Regions from separate parts of the Microbacterium sp. NPDC058269 genome, predicted to be linked through region 2. Evidence: riboswitches for the same ligand, from Rfam matches in the RefSeq annotation. Region 2 holds a riboswitch; the other holds the start of a gene.

Region 1 (6,418 bases), on a different contig from region 2:
CCTCATCCTCGATGAGGCCACGTCGGCGGTCGACACCCGCACCGAACTGCTGCTGCAGCACGCAATGGCCGCGCTTCGTGAAGGACGCACGTCGTTCGTGATCGCGCACCGACTGTCGACCATCCGCGACGCCGACCTCATCCTGGTGATGGAGCACGGTGACATCGTGGAGAAGGGCACGCACGACGAGCTCATCGCCGCGCAGGGCGCTTACTGGCGTCTGTACCAGTCGCAGTTCGAGCAGGCGGCGACCGACATCGACGCCGAAGACGCCCTCACCGGCACGACGCCCGTCGTCGTCACCGGCGACGCGAGCAACGCCGAAGGTACGGGCGCGGAGGCTGCTGCCGCCGTCGCCGGTGCGTCGGTGGGCGCTCAGGTGCCCGCAGCCGAGACGGCCGCAGCGCAGGCCCTGCTGGAAGACGGAGCGGACGGCTCCGGCCACCGGTCCTGACCTCCGGCAGCATCCGTACGACGCCCCATTCCGCTCCCGCGGGGTGGGGCGTCGTCGTATGCTCGCGCGGACTGCTTCAGGAGGGGTCGGCCGTGATGCCGAGCAGCTCCAGCGGGTGGGTCAGGCGCCACCAGGGACTCGGCCCCTCGATATCCTCGGCCAGTACCAGAGGCGTCGTGACGGTGTTGAGCGGGCCGGCTGTGGTGAGCTCGCCCACCGAGCCGTCCTGCTCCCGTTCCTCGCCGAGGTCGAAGGCCGCCGTGGCCGTCGCGGTCGCACCGTTCCAGAGCACCACATCGGCGTCGGATTCGGTGACGACATCGACCTTCTCCCCCCAGGGGGTCGTGACCTGGCCGACGACCGTGTCCTTGCCGACGGCTGGCTCCTGAGCCTCCAGCGCAGCCTCCGCCTCGGCGAACAGTGAGCGGGTCAGGGCCAGCCGCTCGTCGTTGCCGGCCTGATTCAGCGCCGCGGCGAAGAGGTGCACCGTCGTGTCGCCGATGACCACGTCCTTCGCGGTGAGCAGGTTCCAGCCGACGAGCGTGCCGGTCTTGATGCCCACGACGCCCGGGTCGTCGAGCATCGCGTTCGTGTTCACGACGGTGCCGGCGCCCGGGAGGTCGACCGACTTGGTGCCGACGATCTCGGCGAACACCGGGTTCTGCATCGCGCGCTCGCCGAGAGCGACCAGGGCCTCGGGGGTGGCGACGTTGCGCGCGTCGAAACCCGACGGCGTGACCACGGTGATGCCGGTCAGTCCGCGTTCGCGCAACCACACCTCTGCAGCTCGGGCGAATTCGCGCTCCGACCCCCAGATCTCGGTCGCGAGCCGGTCGATGTAGTTGTTCGCCGATCCCATGAGCGTGCCCTGCAGCAGCTGGTACTCGGTCAGCACCCCGCCGATCGGCACGTCGAGGGACGACTGGTCGCTGCGTCGGTAGTCCCAGTACTTCACGCTGTCGGCGCGGGTGAACGAGAACTCGGGCCCCTGCTCGCCGACCGCGAGCGGCATGCGGTCGAGGACCATCAGGCTGCTCACGACCTTCGTGATGCTCGCGATGCTCACCGCATCGGGGACCGAGGCGGCGGTGGTCATGCCCGAGATGCCGACGGCACCGGCTCCCGCGGTCGGCCACGTGACCGTGGCAGCGGCGGCGGGCGTCGTCACGAACTCGACCGACTGCACCGTGGGCGGCACCTCGTGCAGCGGCCAGAGGAGCGTGGTGCCGGCATAGGTGGCGACGAGGCCGACGAGAGTGGCCAGCGGAACCAGGATCCCGGGACGGGCGATGGCCGGACGAAGGCGCGCCCCGCGGAGCAGGCCGTCCGACTGTTCGGCGTCCGACGTCTCATCGAGAGTCGCGGTGGAGGTGTGAGCGGCGACCGACGCGGTGTCGACCCAGGTCAGAGCCGTGGCCGTGGTGGTGTCATCCGCCCACTGGGGTGCGGAGGTGTCGAGCAGGGCGAGGGCGTCGTCGGATGCCTCCGGGGCGACGCTCTCGCGGGGAACGAAAGGCGGCTTCGTCAGGGCGGGGGTGGCCGGTTCAGGGGTGTCCACCGGTTCCGGGGGCACCACGGCTTCCGGCGGGATCACCGACTCCCGTGCGAGCGCGCGCGTCGACGGCTGCTCGGCCGTCAGCACCGAACCACCCGTCGCAGCATCGACAGGTCCGGAGGGGGCGGCAGTCGCCGGGCCGTCATCGCTGACGACGCCCGTCGCCTCGTCGGCGGGATCTGTTGCGGTCACTCGTTTACGGTACCCAATCCCGGGCGAGTTCCGCGGCGCACGGCCCTGTCGCCGTGCGGGTGTCGCCGACGGTAAGATCATCAGCACAACCACGGGAGTCCGGCGAGCCGGGCTGAGAGGGAGCGAATCGCGCTTCGACCGTCGAACCTGATCTGGGTCATGCCAGCGCAGGGAGGAGTTCAGATGAGTACGCCTACGTCCACATCCGCGCAGCAGGCATCCGCCGCCGCGAACGGCCTGCACCGCACATCGATCTGGCGCTGGCGCGTCGTCGACATCGTCGTCGCCGCGGTTCTCGGCGTCGCGATCGGCCTCGTGTTCTGGGGCTGGAACACGATCGGATACGCGTGGTTCGGCGCGGCCGACGCCCTGACGCCCGGTCTCGGCGGCATCGCCGTCGGCATCTGGCTGCTCGGCGGAGTCGTCGGCGGCCTCGTGATCCGCAAGCCGGGGGCCGCGCTCGTGGTCGAGCTGGTCGCCGCGATCGTGTCGATGCTGATCGGCAACGTGTGGGGCGTCTCGACCGTGCTGTCGGGCATCGTGCAGGGCCTCGGCGCGGAGATCATCTTCGCCTTCTTCTTCTACCGTCGCTTCGGCATCGCGGTCGCGGCGTTGGCCGGCGTCGGAGCCGCTGTCGCCGCCTGGGTGTTCGAGCTGTTCTACGGCAGCTCGCCCAACGTCCTGAAGTCGGTGGAGTTCAACACGATCTACCTGGTCAGCGTGGTCGTGTCCGGCGCGATCCTGGCCGGCGTGGTCGGCTGGCTGCTCGTGCGCGCTCTCGCCGTCACCGGTGCCCTCAACCGCTTCGCCGTCGGGCGAGAGCACGTACGCGAGGTCTGAGCGTGACCTTCGCCTCCCCGGCCCGCGTGCAGGCTGCGGGCTGGGGCTGGCGGTACGCCGGTCGAAAGCGCCCAGCCGTCGCGGACGTCTCCTTCACGATCGAACCGGGTGAGCGGGTGCTGCTGCTCGGTGCGTCCGGCGCGGGGAAGTCGACCCTGCTCGCCGGCCTTGCCGGGGTCCTCGGCGATGACGACGAAGGAGAGCGGACGGGGTCGTTGCGCATCGACGGCGCGGCCCCCGAGTCGCGGCACGGGCAGGTGGGACTCGTCCTGCAGGACCCGGACGCGGGGATCGTGCTGTCGAAGGTGGGCGACGACGTCGCCTTCGGCTGCGAGAACCTGGGCGTCGCGGCGTCCGAGATCCCCGGCCGCGTCGCCGAAGCCCTCGACGCCGTCGGACTTGACGTTCCGCTGCAGCGGCCCACGAAGGCGCTCTCGGGTGGGCAGAAGCAGCGACTGGTGCTGGCCGGCGTGCTCGCGATGCGCCCGGGACTGCTGCTGCTCGACGAGCCCACCGCGAACCTCGACCCCGACGGCGTGCGGGAGGTGCGCGCGAGCGTCGAACGCGCTGTGACCTCCACCGGTGCCACGCTGGTCGTCGTCGAGCACCGCACGCCGATCTGGGTCGATCTGATGACGCGTGTGATCGTGTTGGCGGCCGATGGCGGGCTGCTCGCCGATGGAGCTCCGGATCAGGTGTTCGCGGCCCACGGCGATGTGCTCGCCGATGCGGGGGTGTGGGTGCCTGACCGCGGCATCGACCTTCCCGTGCTGGATCCGGTGCCCGCGGCCGATGCCCTCTCCGCCTCCGGTCTCTCGATCGCGAGGGAGGCGGGCGTCGTGGTGCAGGCGGGACTCGACCTGCGCGTGCCGCGCGCGAACGCGACCGTCGTCACGGGGCCCAACGGTGCGGGCAAGTCGACGCTCGCTCTCACTCTCGCCGGGCTCATCCCGGAACAGGCAGGAGAGGTGCGGTCTGCGCCTGAGCTGGCCGGTCGCAAGGGCAGGCGCCCCATCCGCTGGACCTCGCGCGAGCTGCTCACCCGCATCGGCATGGTGTTCCAGGAGCCGGAGCATCAGTTCCTCGCCCAGACGCTGCGCGACGAGCTCGCCGTCGGTCCCCGAGCCCTCGGCTGGGACCGCGCGAAGACGGACGCCGTCGTCGACGAACTGCTCGAGCGCCTCGGTCTGGCCCCTCTCGCGCTCGCCAATCCGTTCACCCTCTCGGGCGGGCAGAAGCGGCGACTGTCGGTCGCGACCGTGCTGGCGGGAGCGCCCGAGGTGATCGTGCTCGACGAACCGACCTTCGGACAGGACCGTCGAGGTTGGATCTCGCTCGTCGCCCTGCTGCAGGAGGAGATCGCGCGAGGTCGGTCGATCATCGCGGTCACGCACGACGACGCCGTGATCCGACACCTGGGTGGTCATCGCATCGAGCTGGGGGCGGCCTCGTGACGACGACCGAGACCGTGCGGCGCGTGTGGCTCGATGGGGTGAACCCGGTCACGAAGCTGGTGCTCGCGGTGCTGCTGTCGGTTCCGCTGTTCGCGTCGATCGACGTCACGAGCGCGCTGGCCGCGATCGTCCTGCAGCTGCTCTGCCTGCCGTTGACCGGGTTGCGAGTGTCGACGGTGCTGAAGCGGTTGCTGCCGATCGCCATCTTCGCGCCGATCGCCGGTGTGAGCATGCTGCTGTACGCCGAGCCTGCCGGGCACGTCTACTGGACATTCGGGTTCGCGACGATCAGCGAGGACTCCATCACGCTCGCGATCGCGGTGAGTCTGCGTGTGATCGCCCTGGGACTGCCGACGATCCTGCTCTTCGGCGGCACCGACCCGACCGAACTCGCCGATGCCCTGGCGCAGGTCGCCCGGCTCCCCAGTCGCTTCGTCCTCGGCATCCTCGCCGGCACGCGGATGCTGGGACTGTTCCTCGACGACTGGCGCACCATGAGCCTGGCCCGTCGTGCGCGGGGCGTGGGAGACCGGGGTGTGCTGCGGAGATTCTTCTCGATGGCCTTCGTGCTGCTCGTGTTCGCCGTGCGGCGCGGATCCACGCTGGCGCTCGCGATGGAAGCCCGGGGTTTCGGTTCCGGCATCCCCCGCACCTGGTCGCGTCCGTCGCGGCTGCATCCGCGCGATGCGGTGGCGCTGATCGGTGGAATCGCGATCATGGCGCTCGCACTCGCCGCGGCTGTCCTCCTCGGCACGTTCCGCTTCGTCTGGAGCTAGCCCGCGCTAGCTCGGGCTCGGCTGGAAGTACTGGTCCCGGTGCAGTGCGCACCTCTCGTTGAACGGCGCGGAGCACCGCGGGCAGGCCGTCACCGCGAAGTACTCGGCGATCGTGAGCTCGTGTCCGCACGCGCCGCAGAGGATCGCCCGCGTCTCGTGCTGCTCCGGCGCCCACTGCGCAGCGGGATGCCCCGCCGACTCCTCGTGGCAGAGATGGCACGGGTAGTAGTCGCCGCAGCAGGCGAAGCGGATCGCGATGATGTCGGTCGGGCCCCGGTAATGCGCGCACCGGGTCATGTCGTCGACGACGGCTCCGAACACCGGAGGCCGACCGGAAGACGCCGGAGTCACGCTCACATCTCGTTCCAGAGCCGCCGATAGTACTCGAGTCGTTCGCGGTCGGGCTCGACGCCGTAGGCCTCGATGAGAGTGTCCTCCCACCCGGTGCCGAAGTTCCACATCGTGCTCATCGACGCCACCGCGATGTCGGCCCAGCGGTCGGCGACTCCGAGCGCGGCGAGATCGACGAACGCGGCGGGACGACCTTCGGCGTCCAGCAGCGTGTTCGGCATGCAGGCGTCGCCGTGGCACACGACCAGCCGGTCGATCGGCGGCGCCTGGTGCAGGTCGTCTGGCACGACCGCGCCGCGCGCCGCGGCGTTGGCGATCCGCCACTGCGTGCTCCACTCCCAGGGGCACTCGGCCACGGGCAGAGCGTCGTGCAGTGCCCGAAGGCCTGCACCGACCGCCCGCACCGCGGTCTCCGGCTCGTCCGCCCAGCGGGGGTCGACGGCGCTCGTCGCATCGATGGCGACCGTGACGAGCCACTCGTGCGTGTCGTCCTGGGCCTGCTCGAGCACCTCGGGCACGGGGAGCCATGTGCGCGCCCACCTCATGCGCTCGGCTTCGTCGCGCATGTTCGCCTCGTCATCGAGCGGACCCCACTTGATGTATCGGCCGTCATCGGTGCGGAACGTCAGCCCGCCGATGCCGTTGAGCCAGACCGGCACGAGTGCTGCACCGCGGGCGAGCTCGCGAACCCGCGGCGGGACGTCGAGGGATGCGGAGGGGATGCTCATCCGTCCATCCTGCCCGATCATGCCGACGGGGAGCCTGCCGTCGATCGCGGCGTTGTCGTAGGCTCGCT
Region 2 (6,418 bases):
AAGTTGCCCAGCGAGGCGTCCAAGCGCTTCGAGCGCGGCGTCGACCCCCTGGTCCCGTTCGTGGCCGCCCGTCGCGCTGCCGACCTCATGGTCGAGCTCGCGGGCGGCACGCTCACGGAGGAGGGCGGCGCGCTGTTCGCCGAGGTCTTCGTCGGCGAGATCGAGCTGCCGGCCGGCTTCGTGCAGGGGCTCATCGGCGTCGACTACACCGACGACGAGATCACCGGCGCTCTGACCACCATCGGCGCCGATGTCACCGCGTCCGATGAGGGTTCCGGCTGGACTGTGATCCCGCCGACCTGGCGCCCCGATCTCACCGACAAGTGGACGCTCGCCGAGGAGGTCGCCCGCATCCACGGACTCGACCGCATCCCCTCGGTGCTGCCGACGCCTCCGTCCGGCCGAGGACTCACCGCGCACCAGCAGGGGCGCCGCCGCGTGGCCGACGCACTGGCCGCTGCGGGACTCGTCGAGACGCCGTCGTTCCCGTTCACGACGGACGTGCAGAACGACCTCCACGGCTCGGCATCGGGCGAGCACCTGCCGAGCATCCGCCTGGTGAACCCGCTCGACGGACAGGCTCCGTACCTGCGGCGATCGCTCATCCCTGGCCTCCTGCAGACCGCGCACCGCAACATCTCGCGGGGGCTCACCGATCTCGCGATCTTCGAGACCGGCGCGGTCTTCCTGCCGGAGCCCGGCGTCGAGTACGGAACGGATGAGGTACCGCCGCTGGGCGAGCGACCGTCGGACGAGACGCTCGCGGCGCTGAACGCCTCGATCCCCCCGCAGCAGCGGTTCATCTCGGCGCTGCTGACCGGCCACGTGGCACCACGTCAGCCCGGTCGTCCTGCTGAAGCCGCGGGTCTCGTCGAGGCGCTGGATGCCGTCCGTGTCATCGCGGCAGCGGCCGGCGTCGACATCGACGTGGTCCAGGCCGAGCGTGCGGCCCTGCACCCCGGACGCACCGGATCGCTCCTGGTCGCCGGTGAAGAGGTCGGCTACGTCGGCGAGTTGCACCCCGCCGTTGCCGAAGGGGCCGATCTTCCCGGTCGTGCGACCGTGTTCGAGCTCGATCTCGACCGCATTCTGACGCTCGCCGGTGGGAGGGTCGTCGCGGCCTCGCTGTCGACGTTCCCCGCGGCCACGCAGGATGTCTCGCTCACTCTGCCGGCAGAGGTTCCCGCCGCAGACGTGCAGGCGGCCCTCGCCGAGGGTGCCGGGGCGCTGCTGGAGTCTGTGCGCCTCGTGGACGACTACCGCGGAGAAGGTGTGCCGGAGGGTTCCAAGAGCCTGACTTTCGCCCTGCGCTTCCGCGCCGACGATCGCACGCTCACGGCTGCCGAGGCCACCGCGGCCAAGCTCGCCGGTGTCGAGGTCGCCGGGCAGCGCTTCGGAGCCGCACTGCGGGACTGAGTACCGAGCGACGGAGCGGTGAGCGCGGCATCAGACGACGCGTGCGGTCGCTCAGATGATTCGGGTGGACGCCGGAGTACCGTGGCGGGATGAGAATCCTCCCCCAGGGCACTCCGGCCGCCGTCCCGGACGGAGCACGCCCGCTCGGTGAGGGGCCGTTCCTCGAGTCGGGTGCACAGATCGACTGGCACTACCGGAAGCCGGGGTGGCAGCCGGGTGAGCCCTCCAGGATCTCCCCGATGCGCGTCGTGCGCGACGATGAACGAGGGCTCGTGGCATGGCTCGCCCCCGGAACGCTCCAGGAGGCCCCGGGGGCTCTCGACGGACAGCGTGTGCGCGAGGTACCGCTCGCCCGGCGTTGGCTCGAACCCCGGACGCGCATCGTCGAGCCGTGGCGAGGGAACGGGGTGCTGTGCATCGCCCCCGCAGGGCTGCCGTGGTCGGTCTGGCTGTTCTGGAGCGACACCACGGGGGAGGAGCGGGCGTTCGCCGGGTGGTATGTGAACCTCGAGAACGCGCATCTGCGCACCGACCATGACACCTTCTCGTCCGACCACATCCTCGACGTCGAGATCGATCCGGAGGGCGGCGTCCACCTCAAGGACGAAGACGAGGTCGTCGCCGCGATCGAACAGGGACGGCTCAGCCCCGAGCAGGCCGCGCAGATCGAGCGGCACGCGGACGCGGCGATCGCCTCGTTCGAGGCCGACGACTGGCCGTTCGACTCGGAGTGGGTGCGCTGGCGGCCCGACCCCGCATGGACCGTCCCGGTGCTCGCGGGACTGGATCAGCTGGAGTCATGACGGATGTTCTGATCCTCGGAGGCACCGGCTGGCTCTCCGGGCGGATCGCCCAGCGATGGCTCGACGAGGGCGCCACGGTGACCTGCCTCGCCCGCGGCACACGTCCCGCACCGGAGGGCACCGCCCTGGTGCACGGTGATCGCGACGCTCCCGATGCCTACGCCGACCTCGCGCGGCAGGACTGGGATCACATCGTGGACATCTCTTCCCAGGCGGAGCACGTCGAGCGCGCGATCGACGCCCTCGGAGATCGGGCCGGACGCTGGACCTACGTCTCCTCCGTATCGGTGTACTCCGATGACGCGACGGTCGGCGTCGACGAGTCGGCTCCGCGTCATCCGTCCGCCCGGCCCGGCGACGAGTACGAGTACGGGGCGCACAAGGCTGCCGCCGAAGATGCTGTCGGGCTCCTGGGGAAGCGGGCTCTCATCGTGCGTCCAGGACTCATCGTTGGCGACGGCGACCCGAGCGACCGTTTCGGCTACTGGGGAGCGGCGTTCGCGCGCGCCGGCGCTGAGCCCGTGCTGCTGCCGCCCGTCGAGGGGAAGCACGTTCAAGTCATCGACGTCGACGATCTTGCGGCCTTCATCGTCGGGGCCACGTGCAGCGGCGCCGTCAACGCGGTCGGCGATGAACATCCGCTCGCCGATGTGCTGGATGCGGTGCGCGCCGCGGCGGGGCACGCCGGTGCAACGGTCGTCGCGGAGGAGGAATGGCTTCTGGCGCACGATGTCGAGCACTGGGCCGGGCCGCGATCCCTGCCGCTGTGGCTTCCGCCCACGATGACGGGCTTCATGACCCGCTCGAACAGCGCATTCCACGCGAGCGGCGGACAGCTCCGTCCGCTCGCGGACACGATCGAGCGCGTCATCGCCGACGAGCGAGAGCGCGGCGTCGACCGCGAACGTCGCGCCGGACTCACACGGGCGGAGGAAGAGGCGCTGCTGGCCGATCGCTAGACTTCGAGCAGTGACACGGGGTGCCGCGATCCGCGGCTGAGAACAGACCCGTCGAACCTGATCTAGTTCGTACTAGCGAAGGGATGTCGCGATGAGCGATCTTCTGCGTCCTGATTCCACCCATGACCTCGCGGGTTCCGCCGCGACCCTGCTGGAGGTGCTGCGCGCGACGCCTCCGCTGACGCACTGCATCACCAACGCGGTCGTCACCGGCTTCACCGCCAACGTGCTTCTGGCTCTCGGGGCCGCTCCCGCGATGGTCGACATCGTCGACGAGGCGGGGATGTTCGCCGGAGTCGCCTCCGGCATGCTGATCAATCTGGGAACTCCGACGCCCGAGCAACGTGCGGCGACGCTCGAGGCCGTCGTGGGTGCCACCGCGTCCGGCACGCCTTGGGTGCTCGATCCCGTGGCGATCGGCATGCTCCCGGTGCGCACGGCGCTCGCCCACCAGCTCGTCGAGCAGCGACCGACCGCGATCCGCGGCAACGCCTCCGAGATCCTCGCCCTCGCGGGGCTCAGTGCGGGCGGCCGCGGTGTGGATTCCACGGACAGCACGGACGCCGCGGCCGATGCGGCCTCGGCGCTCGCGCGGGCCACGGGCGGTGTGGTCGCGGTCTCGGGGCCTATCGACCTCATCACCGACGGGGAGCGGGTGTTGCGCCTGGCCAACGGTCACGAGCTGCTGACCCGTGTGACCGGTGGTGGCTGTGCCCTCGGGGCGGTGATGGCCGCCTTCCTCGGGGCTGCCAGGGCGACGGAATACGACACGCTCACCGCCGTCGCCTCCGCCAGCCTCGTCTACACGATCGCGGCGGAGCAGGCCGCTGCGACATCCGGAGGTCCGGGCAGCTTCGCCGTCGCCCTGCTGGATGCGCTCGCCGCGGTGGGTGCCGACGACATCGGTGCCCAGGCCCGTGTCGAAGGCGGTGCGATGTGAACGCCGATCTCTCGCTCTATCTCGTCACCGACGCGGCACTGTGCGGAGACCTCGGCGTCGTCGAGACCGTCCGGCGCGCGGTCGACGGCGGTGTGCGCATCGTGCAGCTGCGCGACAAGGACGCGACCGATGCCGAGACGGTCGACCAGCTGCTGGCGCTGTCGCAGGCGATCGACGGACGGGCGCTGCTCGTGGTCAACGACCGGCTGGATGCCGCCCTGGCTGCTCGCGAACGCGGCGCACGGGTCGACGGGGTACATCTCGGACAGGGTGACGCTTCGGTGCTGCGCGCACGTGAGGCTCTCGGACCCGATGCGCTCATCGGCCTCACCGCGAACAGCGCCGCGCACCTCGATGCGGTCAGCGCATTGCCCGCCGGCACGGTCGATTACCTGGGCGTGGGGGTGATCCGCCCCACCGCCACCAAGCCGGATCACCCAGCTCCTCTCGGCGTTGACGGCTTCCGTGACTTCGCGGCGAGCAGCCCGCTGCCGTGCGTGGCGATCGGCGGCGTGGGCATCGACGACACCGAGTCCCTCCGCGATGCCGGCGCGGCGGGACTCGCCGTGGTCTCGGCGCTGTGTGCCGCCGAAGACCCCACCGCCGCCGCCGCACAGTTCCGACGGCGCTGGCTCACCGGGAGCGTGCCGAGGGTGCTCAGCATCGCCGGAAGCGACCCGTCCGGGGGCGCGGGCATCCACGCCGATCTCAAGTCCATCGCTGCGAACGGCGGCTACGGCATGGCGGTGCTCACGGCGCTGACCGCGCAGAACACGCAGGGGGTGCGTGCGGTCCACGTGCCGCCGGTGGAGTTCCTCCGCGCACAACTCGATGCCGTGTCCGACGACATCGTGATCGATGCCGTGAAGATCGGGATGCTGGCCGATGCCGACGTCATCCGCGCGGTCGGCGCCTGGATCGATCACGTGCGCCCGCCGATCGTCGTGCTCGATCCCGTGATGGTGGCGACCTCCGGCGACCGGCTGCTGGATCCGGACGCGGAACGGGCGCTGCACGAACTCCTCACGCGGGCGACCCTGGTGACCCCGAACCTCGCCGAGCTCGCGGTTCTCGTCGGTCGCGACATCGTCGACTGGGGCGACGCGATCTCCGCGGCGGAGCGCCTGTCCGAAGAGGTGGGGGCGGCCGTGCTCGTCAAGGGCGGTCACCTCGACGGCGACGAGGCTCCGGATGCGCTGGTCGACGCGTCTCTCCACCTGCGCCGGGAGTTCACAGGACCGCGGATCCCGACCGCGAACACGCACGGCACCGGTTGCTCCCTGTCGTCCGCGCTCGCCACCCGCCTCGCCCGAGGCGAAGAACCCACCGACGCGGTCCGCGCCGCCCGTGTCTGGCTCCGAGAATCCCTGCGTGCCGGCGACACGCTGCGCGTCGGTCGCGGACATGGGCCGATCAGCCACTTCGCCGGACTCTGGGAGCGCGCGGGGACGGAGACCCGACCGGCGGCCGACGACATCGCGGCGGACTGGTGGCAGGGGATCGCGGAGATCCGCGACGGCATCGACGCGTTGCCGTTCATCCGCGCGCTCGCCGACGGGACGCTGGAGCGCGGACCGTTCGTCTCCTACCTCGCACAGGACGCGCTGTATCTGCGCGAGTACGCGCGCGTCCTCGCCGAGGCCGCCCGGCTGGCACCGACATCCGATGAGCAGGCGTTCTGGGCGGATTCCGCGCACGGTTCGATCGTGGGTGAGCTCGAGCTGCACGCCTCGTGGTTGACCCCGGCCCAGGGGGTGAGCGCGGCGACGTTCGCCGCGGAGCCGGCTCCGGCGACGACCGCGTACCTCGATCATCTGCGCTCCGTCGCGTTCGGCGGCGACTATGCCGAGATCGTCGCCGCCGTCCTTCCGTGCTTCTGGCTCTACACCGATCTCGGCCGGCGCCTGCACGCGGGGGAGTTCGGTGAGTACGCGCGGGACCCGGAGCATCCCTTCGCCTCCTGGCTCGCGACATACGCAGATCCGGCATTCGAGGAGGCGACGAAGGTCGCGATCGCCTACACAACCGATGCGGCCGAGCGGGCGGATGCGGGGACACGGACGAGGATGCGCCGGGCGTTCGAGGTGTCGAGCGCGCACGAGCTCGCCTTCTTCGCCTCCCCGCTGGAGCCATCGTCCCTCGGATGACGGCACGGATTTGCGGTGGCCGCCGAGGCCGCGCTACTGTCGCGACATGCCTTCGGCCGCCACCGCTTCTTCGACGCTCGCTCCGAGCGTCATCGCTGTGCGCCGACGCCGCGGCCGCCGACTGTAGGCGACCCCGCCCTCCTGCCTGCGCCC

What was found. A riboswitch is a leader RNA that binds a small molecule or an ion and turns the genes downstream of it on or off. The one in region 2 is predicted to bind thiamine pyrophosphate.
Region 1: linked by a shared signal. The riboswitch ahead of ACFVWL_RS04530 (ECF transporter S component) and the one ahead of thiM (hydroxyethylthiazole kinase) in region 2 are both predicted to bind thiamine pyrophosphate.

What each region holds. Positions count from the first base shown of each region.
Region 1 is NZ_JBHVXT010000001.1:905,059-911,476, reverse strand. Features, by position in the region: gene ACFVWL_RS04540 (ABC transporter ATP-binding protein) at 1-454, shown strand, start outside; gene ACFVWL_RS04535 (D-alanyl-D-alanine carboxypeptidase family protein) at 531-2,201, opposite strand; TPP riboswitch at 2,283-2,392, shown strand; gene ACFVWL_RS04530 (ECF transporter S component) at 2,385-3,041, shown strand; gene ACFVWL_RS04525 (ABC transporter ATP-binding protein) at 3,044-4,495, shown strand; gene ACFVWL_RS04520 (energy-coupling factor transporter transmembrane component T family protein) at 4,492-5,271, shown strand; gene ACFVWL_RS04515 (CHY zinc finger protein) at 5,278-5,622, opposite strand; gene ACFVWL_RS04510 (phosphotransferase) at 5,625-6,350, opposite strand.
Region 2 is NZ_JBHVXT010000002.1:1,064,059-1,070,476, forward strand. Features, by position in the region: gene pheT (phenylalanine--tRNA ligase subunit beta) at 1-1,416, shown strand, start outside; gene ACFVWL_RS13540 (DUF402 domain-containing protein) at 1,506-2,219, shown strand; gene ACFVWL_RS13545 (NAD-dependent epimerase/dehydratase family protein) at 2,216-3,178, shown strand; TPP riboswitch at 3,185-3,279, shown strand; gene thiM (hydroxyethylthiazole kinase) at 3,270-4,118, shown strand; gene ACFVWL_RS13555 (bifunctional hydroxymethylpyrimidine kinase/phosphomethylpyrimidine kinase) at 4,115-6,265, shown strand.